Regions from separate parts of the Streptomyces sp. DSM 116795 genome, predicted to be linked through region 3. Evidence: riboswitches for the same ligand, from Rfam matches in the RefSeq annotation. Region 3 holds a riboswitch; each other region holds the start of a gene.
What was found. Region 3 has a riboswitch for cyclic di-AMP ahead of ACSMXX_RS17110 (M23 family metallopeptidase). Riboswitches for the same ligand answer to the same signal wherever they lie in the genome.
Positions count from the first base shown of each region.

Region 1 (6,802 bases), 1.3 Mb from region 3:
ACCCCTGGCGACGACCTGCTCAGCGCGATGATCCAGGAGGTCGACGACGGTGGCGACCGGCTCACCGGCGACGAACTCATCGGCATGTGCGTGCTGTTGCTCGTCGCCGGCCACGAGACCACGGTCAACCTCATTGGCAACGGAATGCGGGCCCTCTTCGCGCACCCGGACCAACTCGCCCGACTCCGCGCGGACTTCGGGCTGCTGGAGGGCGCCGTCGAGGAGATGCTCCGCTACGACGGCCCCGTCGAGACGTGTACCCAGCGCCTCGCCCTGGAGGACGTGGACCTGGACGGGGTGACCGTGCCCGCCGGCTCGACGGTCCTGATCGCCATGGCCGACGCCGACCGCGACCAGGAGCGCTTCGAGGACCCGCACCGCTTCGACATCGGGCGCGACGCCCGCGGCCACATCGCCTTCGGCCACGGCCTGCACTACTGCCTGGGCGCGCCGCTGGCCCGCCTGGAGGGACGGATCGCGATCCAGACGCTGCTGGAGCGGTGCCCGGACATCGCGGCGGACGCGGACGAGTCCTCGCTGCGGTGGCTGACGGGGATGCTGATGCGGGGTGTGAAGGAGCTGCCGGTGCGCTGGTGAGGCGCCACCCGGGCCCGGTGGGCCGCGCCCCGCCCCGTGACGCGGGCGGTCCCGTCGCTACGCTCCCTGGCCATGGACGTACTCATACATGTCTTCGTCGGCCTCCACATCATCGGTATCGCGGCCCTGCTGGGCGGCTTCTTCTTCCAGATGAAGGCGATGCGCGCGGAAGAGGCCCGCTTCGTGCCCGGCATGCTGCACGGCGCGTTCACCATGCTGCTGACGGGGATGGTCCTCGTCGGCCTCAACCAGGCCGACGACAGCCCGGTGAACAACATCAAGATCGGCGTGAAGCTGGCGCTGCTCGTGGTGATTCTCGGGCTCGTGTATGTGAAGAGGGACGAGGAGAAGGTGCCCTCGTCCCTCTTCGGCACGGTCGGCGCGCTGACGACAGCGAACATCTTCGTCGCCGTCCTGTGGACGTGACGGAGGGGACGAACGCCGGGCGGCCGCGGGGTCAGCCGGGGCGTACTGCCGAGTGGAAGGGCATGTTGCCGGCGGATTCGTACCGCACCTCGGCGCCCGGCTTCGGCGCGTGGATCATCTGCCCGTTGCCGGCGTAGATGCCGACGTGGCTGATGTCGTCGAAGAAGAAGATCAGATCGCCCGGCTTCATCTCCGACTTGGCGACCTTCGTGCCGACCTTGACCTGGTCCCACGTCGTACGGGGCAGGGAGATGCCGGCGGCCTTCCAGGCACCCTGGGTGAGACCTGAGCAGTCGAAGGAGCTCGGACCGGTCGCGCCCCAGACGTAGGGCTTGCCCAGCTGCTGCTTCGCGTAGCCGAGGACCTTCTCCGCCTGGGCCGTCTGCGAGCCGCCGCCCTTCCCGGCGTCGTCGCGCGCCTCTTCGGCGCGTTCGGCCGCCTTGCGGGCTTCTTCCTGCTTCTTCTTCTCGATCGCCGCCAGGCGGGCCTTCTCCTCGGCCGTCAGCTTCGAGAGCATCTTGCGCGCCTCGGCGAGCTTGTCCTGCACTTCCCGCTTGTTCTTCTTCAGCGCCTTCTGCGAGGCCTCGAGTGAGGCCAGTTCCTCGGTGGCGCTCTCGCGCTTGCTCTGCGCCGCCTTCTGCTGCTTCTCGAAGTCGGTGACGGCTTCCTTCTGACGGCCGGTCATCCGGTCCAGCATGTGCGACTGCTCGAAGAACTGCTGCGGGTCCTCGGTGAGCAGGAGGGTCGCGGTCTCCGACATGCCGCCGGTGCGGTACTGCGCGGTCGCGTAGTTGCCGAGCTCGCGGCGTGCGTCGTTGAGCTTCGCGGTCCGTTCGGCGGCCTCGTCGAGGGATCTGTCCGCCTTCTTGCGCTGGGCGTCCGTCTTCTCCTCGGCCTCGTTGTACTTCTGGGTCGAGACCTCGGCCTGCTGGTACAGCTTGTCGACCTTCTTCTTGACCTCGGAGATCGACGGCTTGCCGTCGTCCGGTGCGGCCTGCGCGCTCTGGGAGAGCAGCGAGACGGAGGCGAGCGCGGCGGTGGTGACGCCGAGGACTCCGCGCTTTGTCGAGGCGGACTTCAGTATCCGGGTGCGCGGCTTGCGATGGGACGCCAAGGCCGGCGACTCCTTCCGTGAACCGCCTACCGGGTTAGCTGACGGGTTCGGGCTGTCGGAAGGCTGCCCTACGGGTCGTGCGCGGTGCTTCTGCGGTGCGACTTCCCGATTCACCCCGGGTGCGTACGCCGTGTCGCGCGTACGCGGTGGGTCCCCGGCTCCGGCGGCGGCTCCCGGCGGATGACCGCCGGCTGGCCGCCGGATTAGGCGGAGGCGGCCCGTGCCGACGCTTTCGCCGACGATTGGTGCGGACCGCCTGGCACGGCACGGTAGCGAGATGTGGGGCGTCTGTGAAGGCCGTTAGGTGATACGTCCGATATCTGTTCGTTATCCCAGGCGGAGTTGGCCGCCTGGTGTCGCCGTGGGTGTCGGCGCGCGTGTCGGCGCGGCAATCTAGACTTCTCCGACGATGAGCAGCCTCTTCGACGACAGCTTTCTCGCCCACCTCGCACCCGTGCGCGCGCAGGACGACTCCTCCGGACACGGCGGCCCAAGTGGCCCCGAGGGGCCCCAGGATGGGCCGGGCCGCACGCCTGACGACGGCTCCGGCGGCGCCCGCGGCGGGGCCGCCGGGGGCGCGTCGGGCGGCGGCTCGTCCTCGTACCACAGGGGCGGCTCGCCTCGTACGGTCGTCGACGCGGCGGCGCTGCTGGAGGAGATGAACGAGGCGCAGCGCGCGGCCGTCGTGCACACCGGTTCGCCCCTGCTGATCGTCGCGGGTGCCGGCTCGGGCAAGACCCGCGTGCTCACTCACCGCATCGCCCATCTCCTCGCCGCACGCCGTGTGCACCCCGCGCAGATCCTCGCCATCACCTTCACCAACAAGGCGGCGGGCGAGATGCGGGAGCGCGTGGAGGAGCTGATCGGGCCGCGGGCGCAGTCGATGTGGGTGTCCACCTTCCACAGCGCGTGCGTACGCATCCTGCGCCGCGAGAGCAAGAAGCTCGGCTTCACCTCGTCCTTCTCGATCTACGACGCGGCAGACTCGAAGCGGCTGATGGCGTTGGTCTGCCGGGACCTCGACCTGGACCCGAAGCGGTATCCGCCGAAGGCGTTCAGCGCGAAGATCTCCAACCTGAAGAACGAGCTGATCGACGAGGAGGACTTCGCGGGGCAGGCCTCGGACAACTATGAGAAAACTCTCGCCGAGGCGTACACGATGTACCAGGCGCGGCTGCGTGAGGCCAACGCCCTGGACTTCGACGACATCATCATGACGACCGTCCATCTCCTCCAGGCGTTCCCGGATGTCGCCGAGCACTACCGGCGCCGCTTCCGGCACGTCCTCGTCGACGAGTACCAGGACACCAACCACGCCCAGTACCTGCTGGTTCGCGAGCTCGTCGGCACCGGCGAGGCGCCGGGCGCCGGGCAGGGCCACGAGCCGGAGGAAGGCGGCGAAGCGGAGGAAGGCGGCGAAGCGGAGGAGCGCGGTGACGCGGATGAGCGCGGCAGGCCCGCGCCGGAGCGCGCCGAGCTGTGTGTCGTAGGCGACGCCGACCAGTCCATCTACGCCTTCCGCGGCGCCACCATCCGCAACATCCTCCAATTCGAGGAGGACTATCCGGACGCCACGACGATCCTCCTCGAACAGAACTACCGCTCCACGCAGACGATCCTGAGCGCCGCCAACGCCGTCATCGAGCGGAACGAGAACCGCCGCCCGAAGAACCTGTGGACGGAGTCCGGTGCCGGCGCGCGCATCACCGGCTATGTCTCGGACACCGAGCACGACGAGGCGCAGTTCGTCGCCGACGAGATCGACCGGCTCACCGACGAGGGCGAGGCCAAGGCCGGCGACGTCGCGGTCTTCTACCGCACCAACGCCCAGTCCCGTGTCTTCGAAGAGGTCTTCATCCGCGTCGGACTTCCGTACAAGGTCGTCGGCGGCGTCCGCTTCTACGAGCGCCGCGAAGTGCGTGACGTACTGGCCTATCTGCGGGTGCTGGCCAATCCGGAGGACACGGTGCCGCTGCGCCGCATCCTCAACGTGCCCAAGCGCGGCATCGGCGACCGGGCCGAGGCGATGATCGAAGCGCTCGCGCTGCGCGAGAAGATCAGCTTCCCGCAGGCGCTTGCCCGGGTCGACGAGGCGTACGGGATGGCCGCCCGCTCGGCCAACGCGGTGCGGCGCTTCAACGTGCTCATGGAGGAGCTGCGCACGATCGTCGAGTCGGGTGCCGGGCCGGCGACCGTGCTGGAGGCGGTGCTGGAGCAGACCGGATATCTCGCGGAGCTTCAGTCCTCGACCGACCCGCAGGACGAGACCCGCGTCGAGAACCTGCAGGAACTGGCCGCCGTGGCCCTGGAGTTCGAGCAGGAGCGAGGCGAGGACGAGCCGGGCACGCTCGCCGACTTCCTGGAGCAGGTCGCCCTCGTCGCGGACTCCGACCAGATCCCGGCAGCGCCCGATGATGCCGCTGACGCGGCGGAGTCGGCGGGAGAGGAGAGCGGCGTCATCACGCTGATGACGCTGCACACGGCCAAGGGCCTCGAGTTCCCCGTGGTCTTCCTCACGGGCATGGAGGACGGCGTGTTCCCGCACATGCGCGCCCTCGGCCAGACCAAGGAGCTGGAGGAGGAGCGGCGGCTCGCGTACGTGGGCATCACGCGTGCGCGCAAGCGGCTGTATCTGACGCGCTCGGTGCTGCGGAGCGTATGGGGGCAGCCCTCCTACAACCCGCCGTCCCGCTTTCTGGAGGAGATCCCGGACCACTACGTGGACTGGAAACGCAGGGGAGCGGCCGCCGGAGGCGGCTCCGGCGGCGGCGGTATCGGTTCGGGCCTCGGGGCGTTCGCGGCTCCGGGGGGCGCGGCAGCGGGCGTCGGGGGCGGCGCGCAGCGGCGTGGCGGGCCGAGCGGCTTCGCGACCCGGCGTACGTCGGACCGTCCCGTCGTCTCGCTGTCGGCCGGGGACAGGGTCACGCACGACAGCTTCGGGCTCGGCACGGTCGTCGCGGTGAAGGGCAGCGGCGACAGTTCGGAGGCGACGATCGACTTCGGCGGGGAGAAGCCCAAGCGGCTCCTGCTGCGGTACGCGCCGGTGCAGAAGCTGTAGTTGCGGCGGGAGGCGCGGTCGGTACAACCGGTGGCGTGCCGTCAGACCCGCGGCAGCGGATGGCTGCCGGTCGGGGCTGCTGCGTCCGAGGGCTTCCGCGCCCGAACGACAGGCCCTAGTTCGGCTCCAGGCCCTTGCCACGCAGCCAGGGGAGCGGGTCGATCGCGTCGCCGCCGCCCGGATGCACCTCGAAGTGCAGGTGCGGGCCCGTGGAGTTGCCCGAGGTGCCGGAGTAGCCGATGGTGTCGCCGGCCTTGACCTGACCGGAGCGGATCTTGGTGCTGCTCAGGTGGCAGTACCAGGTCTCCGTGCCGTCGGGCGCGGTCACCACGGCCATGTTGCCGAAGGACACGTCGTACTTGGTGGTGACGGTGCCGTCGGTGGCCGCCATCACGGGGGTGCCCTCGCTGACGGGGAAGTCGATCCCCGAGTGGACGGACATCCAGTTGAGACCCGCCTGCCCGTAAGTGGCGCTGAGACCGTGCTCCTTGACGGGGAGCGCGAACTTGGGGCGCAGCGCCTCCTTGCGGGCGGCCTCCTTCGCCTTGCGTTTGCGCTCCGCCTCCTGGCGGGCCTGCAGGTCGAGGCGTTCCTGCGTACGGCTGGCCCGGTCGGCGAAGTCGTCGGCGTCGGCGGAGAGTCCGGCGAGCTGGGTGTCGAGCTTCTTGTTGGCCGGCTTGACGGGGGCGTCGGCGGAGGCCTGCGTCGTCGTGTCGTCCTGCGGGGCGCTGGTCGTGACGGACGCCGCCGCCGCTGCGGCCACACCCATCACGGCGACGGACGGAACCGCGACTGTGAGCAGCGCGGAACGCCTGGGTCTGGGAGAGCGGCGCCGGCCGGGGAGGTTCGCGACCGTGAGGTCCCGCTCCGGGCGGACGTGGGAGACACCCGGGCCGGCCGGGGCGTCGGGGCCGACGTCGTCGAAATGCCCAGCGGATTCGTCGAAGTGCGCGGGGGAGTCGGCGCCGTAGGCCTCGTACCCGTTGTAGCCGTCGTACGTGCTGTATCCGTTGAATCCGTCGAATCCGTCGTACGTGTCGAAGGCCGGGAGGGCTGCTGTGGCGTCCGGCGCGCCGTCCTGCGCGAACGCTGCTTCGTCGTACGAGAGTTGCTGGTCAAGGGCGGCGTAGCCCTCAGCGACTCCGGGATCGTAGCTGTCGAAGGACTCGTACGCTTCGTACGCCTCGTGGTTCTCGAAGGAGTCCGCCGTGGCACCTTCGTGGCCCTGGGCGGCAGGCTGGTCGTAACCGTAGGCGTTCCAGGTGCCGTTGGCGTCCTGGGAGTCCCACTGGCCCCCTGTCTCCCACTGCCCGTTCTCCCACTGGGAGGCGTCCCACTGGCCGCTGTTGTCCCAGCCGAAGTCGGCGTGCGCCGGGCCGGTTTGGGCGGCGACGTCGGCGGTCTGCGGGAATCCGGCGTTCGACCAGGCGGCGTCCGCGTCGTACACGCCGGTGTCGTAGCTGCCGGTCGCGTAGGTGCCGCTGTCGTAAGCGCCCCCGGTGTAACCGGTTTCGTACGTGCCGTGGCCGGAGTAGGCGTCGTAGGTGCCGCTCGTCCAGGCGCCGCCGTCGGTGGCCGCGTCCGTGCCGGGCATCGAACCGAAGAGC
Region 1 covers NZ_CM147707.1:2,702,255-2,709,056, reverse strand. Annotated here, with positions in the region: partial or broken gene ACSMXX_RS11475 (cytochrome P450 family protein) at 1-597, shown strand, start outside; gene ACSMXX_RS11470 (hypothetical protein) at 670-1,023, shown strand; gene ACSMXX_RS11465 (C40 family peptidase) at 1,055-2,137, opposite strand; cyclic di-AMP (ydaO/yuaA leader) riboswitch at 2,146-2,326, opposite strand; gene pcrA (DNA helicase PcrA) at 2,547-5,195, shown strand; gene ACSMXX_RS11455 (M23 family metallopeptidase) at 5,311-6,802, opposite strand, start outside.
Region 1: it holds a riboswitch for cyclic di-AMP, as region 3 does, so the genes downstream of both, ACSMXX_RS11465 (C40 family peptidase) here and ACSMXX_RS17110 (M23 family metallopeptidase) in region 3, are expected to answer to the same signal.

Region 2 (6,802 bases), 1.5 Mb from region 3:
CTAGGAGCGATGGCACGACCCGCCTGACCCTGACGTTCCCTCATCACCTGCCACCCGGCCGCCGGCCACGGGCCGGTCCCGCTCAACACCCGCAACAGGAGCTCCACTTCCATGCCCACCGTCCGCGAGGCGGCGCTCGACGTGATGCGCCGGCACGACCTGACCACCGTGTTCGCCAATCCGGGCTCGACGGAGGTGCCCTTCCTCGCCGGCCTTCCCGACGACATCCGCTTCGTGCTCGCGCTGCACGAGGGCTCCGTCGTGGGGGCCGCCACCGGCTACGCCCTCGCGCGCGAAGCGCCCGCGCTCGCGCTGCTGCACACCACCGCGGGCCTCGGGAACGCGGTGGGGGCGCTGTCCACGGCACGGGTCAACCGGGCGCCGCTCGTCGTGATCGTCGGGCAGCAGGACCGCCGGCACCTCGTCCAGGAGCCGTTCCTCGCGGGTCGGCTGGAACAGCTCGCGGGTGACTATCCCGTACGGACGGAGACGCCGCCGCGCGCGCAGGACGTGCCCGGAGCGATCGCCCGGGCCGCGCACGCCGCCCGTACGATGCGCGGTCCCGCCCTGGTCGTCGTGCCGATGGACGACTGGGCGCAGCCCGCCGAGGAGCTGCCGCTGCCGGCTCCCGCGGAGTTGCGCCTTCCGGCCGCCGCGGACGCCGGCGACGTGCGTGAGGTGGCCGGGCTGCTGGACGAGGCTGCCGCGCCCGCCCTGGTCGTCGGCGCCGGCGCGGACCACCCCGTCACCTGGGAGGCGCTGACGCTCCTCGCGGAGCGCCTCGGCTGCCCCGTGTGGCAGGAGTCCTTCGGCGCACGGGCGGGCTTCCCGCAGGACCATCCGCTCTTCGCCGGGCATCTGCCGGCCGACCGTACGCGGCTGCGCGAGACGCTCGGTCCGTACGACCTGGTGCTGAGCGTGGGGGCTCCCGTCTTCCGCCAGTATCCGTACGAGGAAGGGCCGTTGGTGCGGGCAGGCACACGGCTCGCCGTCGTCACGGACGACCCGGCGGAGGCGCACCGGGCCCCGGTGGAGCTCGCCGTGGTGGCCGCACTGCCGGCGTTCTGCACGGCGCTCGCCGAGACGGCGGGCAAGACGGTGAACAGTACGGCGCGCAAGGCGGAGCACGGGCCGGAGTACGGGCCGCCCGGCGGGACGCCCGGCGGGCGGCCCGCACCGCCGCCGCCTCCCGGGGAGGGCGAGCCGCTGCGCGCCGCGCACGTACTGGCGGAGCTGGCGCGACGGCTGCCCGCGGAGACGGTGCTCGTGGAGGAGACCCCGTCCAGTCGCCCCGATCTGCACGCCCTCGTGCCCGCCCGGCGTCCGCTGGGGTTCCTCAGCGCGGCGATGGGCGCGCTCGGCTTCGCGCTCCCGGCCGCGATCGGCGTACGGATGGGAGCGCCGGAGCGTCCGGTGGTGGCGGTCGTCGGCGACGGGTCGTCGCTTTATCAGATACAGGCCCTTTGGACGGCTGTGCGCTACCGGGTGGGCGTCGTCTTCATCGTTCTCGCCAACGGCCGTTACGCGATCATGGACCGGCTCGCGGACAGACACCAAGACACCGCGCCATGGCCCGACTTCGAGGAGGTCAGCGTTTCCGGAATGGCGAAGGCTCTGGGTTGTTCCGCGCGCCGCGTGAGCGGACATGCCGAACTGCTCGCGGAATTGGACACGCTGCTGCCCGAACTCCCCGACAGCACACGGCCGCTGGTTCTCGAAGTGACGGTGGAGGCCGACGAGACCTTCCAGCCCTGATAAGGGCGTGCGCCGCCGCGCTGGAATGAGGTGGAATGCCGATGGCGGCCGCCCGCCGGATTTCTCCGGCGAACAGGCCGCCATCGTGCCGCGAAATGCGCCGGATTCCCATTCGTGGATTCACGGATCGGCGAACCGGTCCCCGGATCGCACCGCGCATGTGCCGAGTTGAGTTTTCCGGTCCGGCAGGGTCAGGTCTGCCGGACCGGTCCGTCAGTACGGTCCGTTGACGTTGTCGATGGACCCGTACCTGTCCGCCGCGTAGTTGCAGGCGGCCACGAGGTTCGCGACGGGGTCGGTCATGCTGTCGGCCGTGCCCTCGACGTGGTAGGCGTCGAAGGTCGGCTTGATGGTCTGCAGCAGACCCTTGGACGGGGTGCCCTTCGCGGCATTGCTGTCCCAGTTGTTGACGGCGTTCGGGTTGCCGCCGGACTCCCGGATGACGTTGCGCTTGATGCCGTCGTGCGAGCCGGGGATGCCCTTGGACTTCATGATGTCCAGGGCCTCCTGGATCCATCCGTCGAGGTTGTTCCCGTGCTTCGAGCCTGACTTGTGCACACCGCCGGCCTGTGGCGCCTGGCTGCCCTGCGGCTCCGAACCCTGCTGCTGGTCCGAGCCCGAACCGCCGCCGGACAGGCTGAGCTTCTGGCCGGGCCGGATCAGGTCCGGGTCGGAGCCGACGGTCTCGCGGTTGGCGTCGTACAGCTTGTGCCAGCCGCCCTCGGTGTCGTTCTCGCGGGCGATCGCGCTGAGGGTGTCGCCGGTCTCGACGGTGTACTTCTCGTCGCTCTTCTTGGAGCCGTCGTCCTTCTTCTTGGACGAGTCCGCCTTCTTCGACGAGTCCCCGGCAGCGGGCTTCGCCTGCTTTCCGGATCCGGCGGAGAGGTCCGGAGCGGCGCTGTCGCCGGCCAGGCCGGCCTTCGCCCCGCAGGACGGCCAGGCCCCTGCGCCCTGGCTGTCGAGCACCTTCTCGGCGACGCGGATCTGCTCTTCCTTGGTGGCCTGGTCGGCGCGCTCGGCGTACTCGGTGCCGCCGTTGGCGGCCCAGGTGCTCTGGCTGAACTGGAGGCCGCCGTAGTAGCCGTTGCCGGAGTTTATGGACCAGTTGCCCGTGGACTCGCACTGGGCGACCTTGTCCCAGGTGTCGACGGAGGCAGCGTGCGCGGTGCCCGTACCGATGAACGGAAGGGCGATGCCCGCACCGCCCGCGGTAATGGCGATGGACGTGACTCTGCGCGAGATACGACGATTGGAGTGACGACGGTGTCGACCGCGTCCGGACATAGGGCAGTTCCTCTCCTGCGCCTGCGAGGTGAGCTGTCGGATTCGGGCTGGAGTGGCCCGGCCGCAGCGAATGCGAGGGGGCATTCGGTGCGGCTTCACCCCTAGCCGTGCGTTCCTCGGGTGCGAAACGCGCGGCGCTTACCTGGGTCCCCCGCTCCTGCCGGGCTGGGATTGCGTGTTTTCCGCGGACCGGGCGGCAGGATTCGGCGTTCCCGGCAGCGGACCACCGCACGGGAGACGCGGTGGTGATGCACGTTAAGCAGAAGAAATTCATCACCACAAGAAAGGCGCAGAACCCGGATAAGGCGAAGATCGCGAAAATTGGCATGTACGGGTTAATGATTGCTCTTCCATTCGCCTTGCCGTGCAAGGGAATTGAGTCGAGCCGGATGTGGGCGCCGTGTGGAATGTGACCCGTGTCACGGCATTTCTGTGGTGCGAATCACGTGTTCTCGCGGATTTCCCCGGGGGCCGCGCCGCCCGCTTCCCGCCGCTGCGGATACACGCGGTGGTAGCGCCGCTCCGGACGGCCCGTCGTGCCGTACCGGAGGGTGACGCGTGCGGTCCCGAGCGAGACGAAGTGCTCCAGGTAACGGCGGGCGCTCACCCGGGACAGGCCGCTGCGCTCGGCGCACTCGGAGGCGGACAGACCCGCCGGGCCGTGCTCCGCTTCGAGCGTGGCGCGCACCAGGCCGGACGTCTGCTCGGTGAGGCCCTTGGGCAGCCGCGCCGGGGTGCCGGGGCCGGACGGCCTCGCGTGCGGGTGGGGCGCGGCGGAACCCGCCTCGCCCGGGGCGCCGGTGCCGGTGTCGTCCGCCGCTCCGCCCGCGACGGCCGGATCGGCGAACAGCCGGTCCACGTCGCCCTGTTCGGGCGCCTGGAGCGCGGCCAGCGCCTCGCGGTGCTCCGCGTACCGGCTCAGCCGCTCCTTCAGCAGCTCACCCTCGAACGGCTTGATGATGTACTGCACGGCGCCGCCGCGCTGCGCGCCCCGTACCGTCTCGGCGTCCCGGGCCGCGGTGACGACCAGCACGTCCGGGCCCTCCTCGGGCGCCGCGGTGCCGCGCAGCTCACGCAGGACCTCGAGGCCCGGCAGGTCCGGCAGGTACATGTCCAGCAGTACGAGGTCAGGGCGCAGCTCCCGGACGGCCGCCAGCGCTTCGGTGCCGCTGTGCACGGCTCCGGCCACTGTGAAGCCCGGCACCTGCCCGACGAGGGTGCTGTGCAGCCGCGCCACCATGAAGTCGTCGTCGACGACGAGCACGCGGATCACGGCTGCCTCCTCTCTCCGCGCCGGGTGGCCGGGCACGGGCGTACGGAGCGTACGGGACGGACGGACTGGACGGTTTGGAGGGACTGGACGGACGGTCTGGGCGGTCTGGACGGATGCGCCGGAGGTGACCAGGGGGCCGCGACCGCGGCCCCGGACGGACGCAGGAGAACCATGCCCGACGCCGCGGCCGCACACCAGGGCCCGTACCGGTGAGGCGGCAGTGGAGCAGCCCGGTCACAGCCCTCCGTAGGCGACGCCGGTGAGCCGCTCCGAGACCGCCCAGAGCTGCCCCGCCGCGATGTCGTTGCGCGCCCACGGCGCTCGTGGGGCGGCGCCGGGGCCGCCGCGTACCCCGAGGATGCGCGGCCCGAAGAAGGAGTCGCCGTGCACGTACGGCGCGGTCGCCGCGTACAGCACCGGCGCCGCGCCCTGGTCCGCGGAGGCGCCGACCACGTCGGTGACCAGCCGCGTGAGCCGTTCGCGCCCCGCCTGCCCGGCCAGCCGCGGGCCCTTGGCCTGCAGCTCGGTACGCGCGTATCCGGGATGGGCGGCGGTGACGGTCAGGTCGAGGCCCTTGCGGTCGGCGTGGTGGGCCAGTTCCCGTACGAAGAGCAGGTTGGCCGTCTTCGAGGCGCCGTAGGCCGCCATCGGCCGGTAGCGGCGTGCGCTGCCGAGGTCGCTCATGTCGATGTTGGACAGCAGGTGCGCCATGCTGGCGACCGTCACCACGCGCGCGCCGGGCGCGGACAGCAGTCGCTCCAGCAGCAGCCCCGTCAGGGCGAAGTGGCCGAGGTGGTTCACGCCGAGCTGCATCTCGAAGCCGTCGGCGGTCCGTGCGTACGGAACCGCCATCAGGCCCGCGTTGTTGACCAGCAGGTCGAGCCGGTCGTGGGGCAGAGCGCCGGCGAACTCCCGTACGGACGACAGATCCGCCAGGTCCAGCAGGCGCAACTCGGCGCGGGCCTCGGGCACTTGGGAGAGCAGCCGGTCCAGGGCGGCGGCGCCGCGCTGCTCGCTGCGGCACGCCAGCACCACGCGGGCGCCGCGCCGCGCCAGTTCGCGCGCGGTCACATAGCCGATGCCGCTGTTGGCCCCCGTCACCACGGCGGTACGTCCGCTCTGGTCCGGGATGCTGCGCGCTGTCCAGCTCATGCGACTCAGCGTATGGCGGGCGGACGGACCGCGCGAGGGCTCCGCCGGACCGTGGGCCGGGCCGGGGGCGGGATCCGGACGCCGCGCGCCGGTGCCGCGCTCACCACCGCTCCCCGGGGCCCGGCAGGCCGTCGTGGTGGACGAGAAGGGCCGAGGTGACCGCGTCCGGGCACTCGGCGTTGGCCAGGTGCGCGGCCCCCGCGACCTCGACCAGGGCCGCTCCGGGGATGCCGTCGGTGATCTCGCGGGCGTGCGCGGGCGGCGTCGCCGGGTCGAGGCGGCCGGCGACCGCGAGGGTCGGCACCGTCACCTCGGCGAGCTGTCCGCGCAGGTCGTAGGCGGCGAGGGCGTCACAGCACGCCGCGTAGCCTGCGGCGTCAGTGCAGCGCAGGTCCTCGAGCAGTGCGATCCCGTGCGGCGTGACTTCGAAGTCGGGCGCGAACCACACCCCGGGACGTGAGGCGATCATGGACTCGGTGCCGTGCGCGCGTACGGCCGCCGCACGCTCGCGCCAGGCGGACGGCTCCCCGAACCGGGCCGAGGAGCAGACGACGGAGAGCGCCGTGAGCCGCTCGGGGTGGTGCACCGCGAGGTGCAGTCCGACCGCGCCGCCCAGCGAGACCCCGGCGTAGGCGAATTCGTCCCAGCCCTGGGCGTCCGCGGCGCGCAGGACCAGCTCCGCGAGGTGCGCGACGGTCGCGGTGCCGTCGGTGGGGATCAGTTCGCTGGAGGAGCCGGCCATCGGCTCGGCGGGGGAGGCCCCGTGTCCCGGCAGGTCCCAGCGCAGCACCCGGTGGGTGCGGATCAGCGCGGGGAGCTGGGGCTCCCAGACGGCCAGGGACGTGCCCAGAGAGGAGCCGAGGATCATCGGCCGGCCGTCGGCGGGCCCGTCGAGCCGGTGGTACGGGAGCGGCGCGGGCTCGGGCGGGACGGAAGCGGTCACGGTGATGTCTCCGGGCTGGCTGGAGCTTCGAGGCGTGCCGCGCGAGTCGTCTCCGGGCGACGCGGGAGATGGAATTCCGTTGCCGATGGTCTGTCACCGCTCTCCGGTGTCGGGGGTCGTGTCTTCTGAGTCTGGTCCGGGGCCGGCTCCGGGTCCGGGTCCGGACGTCTGATTGGGCCCGGTTGCCTGCGCGGGCCCGGGTGCCGGGCCGTGCGTGTGCCCTTGCCCCTGCCCCGGCTCGGACGTACGTACGGACGACGGGCCGCGCCGCAGCGCCCGGTCGGTTAGGGCGGGCGCGGACCCCGTGTAGTGCGTCGGGTCGGTCAGGTCCCGCAGCCGCTCCCCGGAGAGCATCTCGCGCAGGGCTGGCTCTTCCTCCTCCAGGGCCTCGTCCA
Region 2 covers NZ_CM147707.1:5,432,814-5,439,615, forward strand. Annotated here, with positions in the region: gene ACSMXX_RS23400 (MFS transporter) at 1-4, shown strand, start outside; gene ACSMXX_RS23405 (thiamine pyrophosphate-dependent enzyme) at 112-1,755, shown strand; gene ACSMXX_RS23410 (transglycosylase family protein) at 1,969-3,039, opposite strand; cyclic di-AMP (ydaO/yuaA leader) riboswitch at 3,045-3,225, opposite strand; gene ACSMXX_RS23415 (response regulator transcription factor) at 3,482-4,312, opposite strand; gene ACSMXX_RS23420 (oxidoreductase) at 4,547-5,464, opposite strand; gene ACSMXX_RS23425 (alpha/beta fold hydrolase) at 5,565-6,407, opposite strand; gene ACSMXX_RS23430 (lyase family protein) at 6,501-6,802, opposite strand, start outside.
Region 2: it holds a riboswitch for cyclic di-AMP, as region 3 does, so the genes downstream of both, ACSMXX_RS23410 (transglycosylase family protein) here and ACSMXX_RS17110 (M23 family metallopeptidase) in region 3, are expected to answer to the same signal.

Region 3 (6,802 bases):
GTCGCATACGGCGCCAAGTCCTGCTGCAGGACGACGATCACCAGGTCGTCGTTGATCGTCCCCGCCCACCGCGTGACGTCGGTGTTGATGAAGGAGACGACGTCCGCCGGTTCGACGACACGGGCGGCTTCGGCCTCGTGGCCCGTGGGCTCACCGGCCACGTCGCCGAACCGGTCCGCGAGCCGCTGCCCCAGCGGGTAGAAGGCGCCGTCACGGTTGCGCGCCTCGGTGACCCCGTCGGAGTAGGCGACCAGCGCCTCGCCCTCGGCCAGCTCGTAGCTCTTCTCCCCCGTGGATTCCCCCGTCGGATCCCCCGGCGCCGTCACCGGCGCGAGGTCCCCGAAGCCGAGCGGCAGCGCGGGCTCCGGATCCAGCGCGCAGACGCCCTGCGGCCCGCAGATACGGAACATCGGCGGATGCCCCCGGTTCAGCACCCGTACCAGCCCGCCCCCCAGCGGGAACTCGAGCAGCACCGCCGTCGCGAACAGCTCCTGCGACCAGCTCTTCGGCATCCCCAGCGCGGGCGCGGCCTGCGAGACCCCCGCCTCCATGTCCTCCCGGTCCATGGCCATCGCCGCCTCGATGCGGGCGGCCACCTCCGACAGCGTCGCGCACTGCCCGGCCGCCTCACGGAAGGCCGAGGTGATCGTCGCGACGCCCTCGGTCGCGCCGATCCCCTTTCCCCGTACGTCACCGATCACCGCCCGCACGCCGTACGGAGTGCGCCTGACGCTGTAGAGATCGCCGCCGATCAGGGCCGCCTCGTCGGCGGCGCGGTAGAGGCCCGCCAGACGCACCGGGCCCACCCGGTCCGGCAGCGGCCGCAGCAGCGCCCGCTGCGTCGCCTCCGCGACCGCGTTCACCTGGACCAGCTGGAGCGTCGTTCGTTCGAGGATCATGGCCAGCAGCGCCGAAAAGCCTGTGACCAGCACAAGGGTGACGATCGGACCGGTGACGTTGTCGGGATACACGTCCTCCAGGGCCACGTGGAGGCCCACCACCAGGGCGATCGAGAGTGTGCCGATCACGACGGTCACGAGCGGCCGCGTCAGCAGCGCGGCGAGCACGACGGCAGCGGTCAGGAAGGAGGCGAACGAGTAGCGGGTGGGGGTCGTGAGCTCCAGTACGAGCGCCAGCACGATGAGCCCCGGCGGCAGGACCTTCACCCAGTTCGGCAGCCAGGCTGTGCGCTGTACCCGGTTCACGGGGGTGCTGAGCACATTGTTCGCGCGGCGCGCTCCTCCGGGGGCGCGAATGTCCGCCGGAGCGCCCTTGCTGCGGCCGCCCGTGCCTCCCGTGTACCGCGTGCTCACGTGCGTCCGTTCCCTTCCACGGGGCGCGCCGGACGGCTCCTGCTCCGGCTTCTCCTCAGTCTCCGCCACGGACGCCGATCCGGCTCGGCGTCCAAGGTTCATGCGGGCGGGCTCGCGCTCTGCGCCCCGGCCCCGGCGCCCTGGCTCGGGGGCCCGGCTCCGGCGCCCTGGCCCGGGGGCCCGGCTCCCGCGGCCTGCCACCCGCCGGATCAGGCGAGGCGGGCCTCCACCTGTCCCTCCGTCTGCCGCGTCTCGAACACGGGCTGTGGGGAAGTCGCCGGTCCGCCCACGTTCCAGCCGTCCGAGAGCCGGAAGACGCTGCCGTGCCAGGGGCAGCGGACGCACCCGTCGCTGATCTCGCCCTGCGACAGCGGCCCCGCCATGTGGCTGCACCGGTCCGCCAGTACGTGCACGGCGCCGCCGCTCTCCCGTACGACGAGCACCGGCGTCTCACCCACGGTCCGCCGCACCGCCTTGCCGACGGGCAGGTCCGCGGCCGCGCCCAGGGCGTGCCACCCCGGCTCCGTACGTACGGGGATGTCCTCCGCATGGTTGACGGCCGCGGCCTGCCGGTACGCGAGGTGGCCGCCGAGCGCGCCGCCGACGCCGACCGCCGCGAGCCCGGCGAACCCGAGCGCGCGCCCGCGCACGGACCGGCCGCGCAGCCGCGCCCCCAGCGAGGCCGTGTAGAAGGCGATGGCGGTGGAGTTCGCGAGCGCGTGCACGAGCCCGACGCGCATCTGCGGTTTGCGCAGCTCCGCCCAGTCGATCCACCCCGTAACGGCGGCGGGCACGGCGGCTCCGAGGCCCGTGGCGATCAGCAGCGCGGGCGCGTAGTGCCGCCGCTTGCCCGGGATGAGATCCAGCACGGCCGCGGACAGCCACGTGCCGATCGGGATCTGGACCAGGGCCGGATGCACGGGGTGGCCGAGCCAGTGCCCGTGCAGCACGTCGCGGTCCTCGTCGCTGAGCGGCAGTGCGTGGACGGCCCGCTGGATCCCCTGGAGCGGGGGATCGAGGCGCGTGTCCTGCTCGGTCCTCTCGATGGCCGTCAGCAGCCGCCCCTGGCGCTCGGGGTCGGGCAGCACCGCGCGCAGGGCGCCGGCGCAGGCAAGAAGCTTCTGTGAATAGGACATACCGCCCGGTTCCCCTGTGCCGTCGGAGCAAACGACGCCAGTCGGGAGGTGCCCCCGGCCCGCGGGCCGGGCTTTGCCGCTCCCGGGCTTTGCCGCTCCCGGGCTTTGCCGGTCCGGGGCTTTGCCGGTCCGGGGCTTTGCCGGTCCGGGGCTTTGCCGGTCCGGGGCTTTGCCGGTCCGGGGCTTTGCCGGTCCGGGGCTTTGCCGGTCCGGCCGTCCCGGCTGGCTGCCTCGGAGCGCACCGGTCACATTGAGAGGGTGAAGGAGAGGGCGAAGGAACCGCCGGCGGACCGGAAGCCGGCGCCCAGGAGAGAGCCGTACGCGGACAGGTGGGGCAGCCGGATCACGCGCGAGGGCGGTTTCGCCGCCCCGGCGGGCGTGCGCCGCGTCGTGGTCCCGCTCCCCTTCGTGCTGATTCTGGTCGCCGTCGGGCTGGACCTGGCCACCGCCCCCACGCTCACCGGCTCCGCCCTCTTCTGTGCGGCCCCTCTCGTCGCTGCTCCCTTCTTCTCGACCGGCGGCACCGCCCTGGTCGGCATGCTCGCGGTCGCGGGCATCGCATTCATGCGCGTACTCGATGAGATGACCAACGGCCTGATGGACATCTCCGAGGCCGCTTCCACGGCCGTCGTGAGTCTTCTCGCCGTCCTCATCAACCGCTTCCTGCGCCGCAGCGGTGCCGCTCTCTCCTCCGCCCGGACGATCGCCGAGGCCGCCCAGTTCGCGGTGCTGCCGGTGCCCCCCTCCCGGCTCGACGGCTTCCAAGTCGCGGCGCGCTACCGGGCTGCGCAGCTCGACGCGCACATCGGCGGAGACCTGTATGCCGTGCAGGAGACGCGGTACGGCGTACGGCTCCTCGTCGGGGACGTACGCGGCAAGGGCATGGGCGCGGTCGAGGCGGTGGTCCTGCTGATCGGGGCCTTCCGGGAGGCCGCCGAGCAGGAGTCCACGCTCGAAGCGGTCACCGAACGCCTGGAGCGGGCCCTGCGCCGGGAGGGCCCGCGTCGTCTCGGCACCGAGTTCTACGAGGGCTTCACGACGGCCGCCATCGCCGAGATCCCGGCGGCGAATCCGGAGCGGCTGCGCATCGTCAACCGCGGTCACCCGCCGCCGCTGCTGGTCTCCGAAGGCCGGTGCCGCTTCCTCGACCCCGCCGTGGCGGCCCTGCCCCTCGGGCAGCCGGAGCTGGGCCGGTGGCCGGACCGCGCCGAGGAGGTCCCCTTCCCGTACGGGAGCCAGCTCCTCCTCTACACGGACGGTCTGTCCGAGGCCCGGGACAGCGACGGCGCATTCTTCGAGCCGGACAAGGCGCTGGCGGGCCGCTCCTTCGAGGACCCCGAGGCGCTGCTCGACGCCGTCCTGGTGGACGTACACACGCATACGGGCGGCGGGACGGCGGACGACATGGCGTTGCTGGCCCTGCAACGGAGAACCCCGGCGGACTGACGGCCCTTCACGTCGGATCCATGGGATTCACCGGTCACCCACAGCGATCCCCCGCACCATGCAGAGTGACCGGGTGTCCCAATTGACCCTGACTGTCCCGGAAGATGGAGCTCACGCAGCTACAAATCTCGCCGGAACCGCTTGGAATCCCGACCGCCGCTCTATTAACGTTCCATAACGCAGCGCGGTCGTCACTGCCGTCACGAGAGACGGCTCCGTGCGCCGTCGCCGAATCCTGAAAGTGCACCACCCCGAGCCACAACTCGATATCGCTGCACCAAGGGAACCGGGGAACCACCCCCTGCCGGCCAGTCCGGTGGGGATGGGGTGAATCGGACAAGTTCCGCCCACGGGCGGGCAGTTCGTAGGAGACCTTCCTGCTCCGAACCCGTCAGCTAACCCGGTAGGCGAGAAGGAAGGAAAGGAGAACGCCCCCGTGGCGTCCAACAGGCATGCCCCCGAGGGCACGTACGACCCGTACCTCGACGACGAAGAGTCCGGCAGATACGGCGACTACGGCTCCTACGGCAACGACGGCGCGCAACAGCAGTTCGGCCACTTCGGCTCGTACGGGTCGTACGAGCAGGCCGGCCAGTACGGCGGTTTCGACGGGTACGGCTCGCAGCTGACCGGGTCGTACGGCACGGACGGCACGTACGGCTTCGGAACCGACGGGGCTTATGCGACGCAGGAGTTCGAGGCACCTGGCTTCGAGGCACCTGGCTACGAGACGCCCGCCTACGAAGCATCCCGCTACGAAGCGTCCCCCTACGACTCGGCCGGCTACGAGCCATCCGGCTACGAGTCCCCGGAGTTCGGCACCTACGAGTTCGGCGACGGCGAAGTGCCGCCCGTCCCCGGCTCCTTCGTCCCCCTCCCCGGCGACCCTCCCTTCGAGGAGTGGAACCCGACCGAGGAGTCCGTGCGCCCCGTACGCGGGCGTCACAAGCTCGCCAAGCAGCGCGGCGGCAGCATGGCCCGCAGCGGCGCCGTCCTCGGCGTCGGCATGATCGCGGCCGTCGGCGCGGGCGGCATGGCCACCGCGCAGGAGAAGCCGTCGGCCTCCATCTCCATGCCGGACGTGGCCGCCGCGGCCGACAAGGCCAAGGACCTGCCCGGCGTCAAGCTTCTCTCCGGCGGCTCCGAGGACACCGTCGCCGGTCAGCCCCTCACGCAGGCGGCCCTGACCGAGAGCGACACCCAGGCCGGCCGTACGGACGCGGGCGAGGCGCTCCGTTCCCGCATCCTCGAACAGGCACAGCAGCAGCAGTCGCAGGCCGAGGCCTCCGCACGCAACGCCGCCATCGACAAGGCAGCGGGAGCGGCGAAGGCGAAGGCCGCCAAGGCGCAGAACAAGGCCGAGGCCGCGGAGCGCCAGAAGGCCGAGGAAGCGCGCCTGGCCAAGCTCGCCAAGAGCTTCAAGCTTCCGGTCTCGGGCTACCAACTCACCTCCGGCTTCGGGGAGTCCGGCGGCCTGTGGTCCAACGGCCACACGGGCACGGACTTCGCCGCCTCCTCCGGCACGCCCATCAAGGCGATCGGCTCCGGCACGGTCAAGGAGGCCGGCTGGGCGGGATCGTACGGATACCGCACGATCCTGCAGCTGAACGACGGTACCGAACTCTGGTTCGCTCACCAGTCGTCCATGAACGTCTCGGCGGGCCAGAAGGTCCGTACGGGCGAGACCATCGGCCGCGTCGGCTCCACCGGGAACGTCACAGGTGCCCACCTGCACCTGGAGGTCCACCCGGGCGGCGGCGGCCCCGCGATCGACCCGCTGGCATGGCTGCGCGGCAAGGGCCTCACTCCCTGACGACGCCGCTGCAGGAAGGGCGGCCGTCCGCCGGCCGCCCCTCGCGCACCACGCCACCCCTTCACCCTCCCCGACAACACCGCTTCGGCGGCGCGGAGTTGAAGCCTCCGCCAGAGCACCTCCACAAGTACGAGTACAAGTACATGTGCCTGTAGCCGCAGTTCCGTACAGGGCTGTGCTCGTACCCACAGCGGCACATCCGCCTCTCCCCGGGCGCACCGCTGTTCTCCCAACATCTGCACAGGCGCACGACTGCCCGACGCGATGACCTATCGCGCCGCCGCCGCCTCGCACCGTCGAGGTGCGTTGGACCACGCACAACTCGCCCACGCCCCTCGGCGCATACAAGGAGGGGACGAGGCGGCGGCGGACGGGGGCCCCTCTCCTTCACGAGTACGGCCCTGCCCTCCCATGCTCCGGCGGCCCTGGTGGACCACCCCCCGACACCAGGGCCGTCGGTCTTTGTTCCGAGCCGGTGCCCGGCACGGGACGCTACGGTCGGTGCCATGTCCGATCCCAATTCCCCTGACGCGACTGCCTCGACGGCCGCGAAGTCCTCGACGCCTTCGACAGCCCCGGCGACCGGCGGGCCCGCCTCGCGCCGCCCCCTCGGCCGGCTCTCCGTGTCGCCACTCTGCCTCGGCGGCAACGTCTTCGGCTGGACGGCCGGCGAATCCGTCTCCTTCGAAGTCCTCGACGCCTACACCGCGGCGGGCGGCAACTTCATCGACACCGCCGACGCCTACTCGGGCGCCCGCCACGGCGTCGAAGGCGGCATGGACTCCGAGGTGGTCATCGGCAACTGGATGGCGGCGCGCGGCAATCGGGACGACCTCGTCATCGCGACGAAGGCCGGCGCACACCCCGACCGCAAGGGTCTCTCCGCCGCCAACATCAGGGCCGCCGCCGACGATTCGCTGCGCCGCCTGCGCACCGACCGCATCGACCTCTACTACACGCACTTCGACGACGAGTCCGTGGAGGTCTCCGAGATCATCACCGCGCTCGACGAGCTCGTACGGGCCGGAAAGGTCCGCGAGATCGGCGCGTCCAACATCTCACCGGAACGGCTCGAAGCCTCCCTCGCCTTCAGC
Region 3 covers NZ_CM147707.1:3,954,987-3,961,788, forward strand. Annotated here, with positions in the region: gene ACSMXX_RS17095 (PP2C family protein-serine/threonine phosphatase) at 1-1,313, opposite strand, end outside; gene ACSMXX_RS17100 (Rieske (2Fe-2S) protein) at 1,523-2,449, opposite strand; gene ACSMXX_RS17105 (PP2C family protein-serine/threonine phosphatase) at 2,708-3,895, shown strand; cyclic di-AMP (ydaO/yuaA leader) riboswitch at 4,156-4,320, shown strand; gene ACSMXX_RS17110 (M23 family metallopeptidase) at 4,740-5,708, shown strand; gene ACSMXX_RS17115 (aldo/keto reductase) at 6,215-6,802, shown strand, end outside.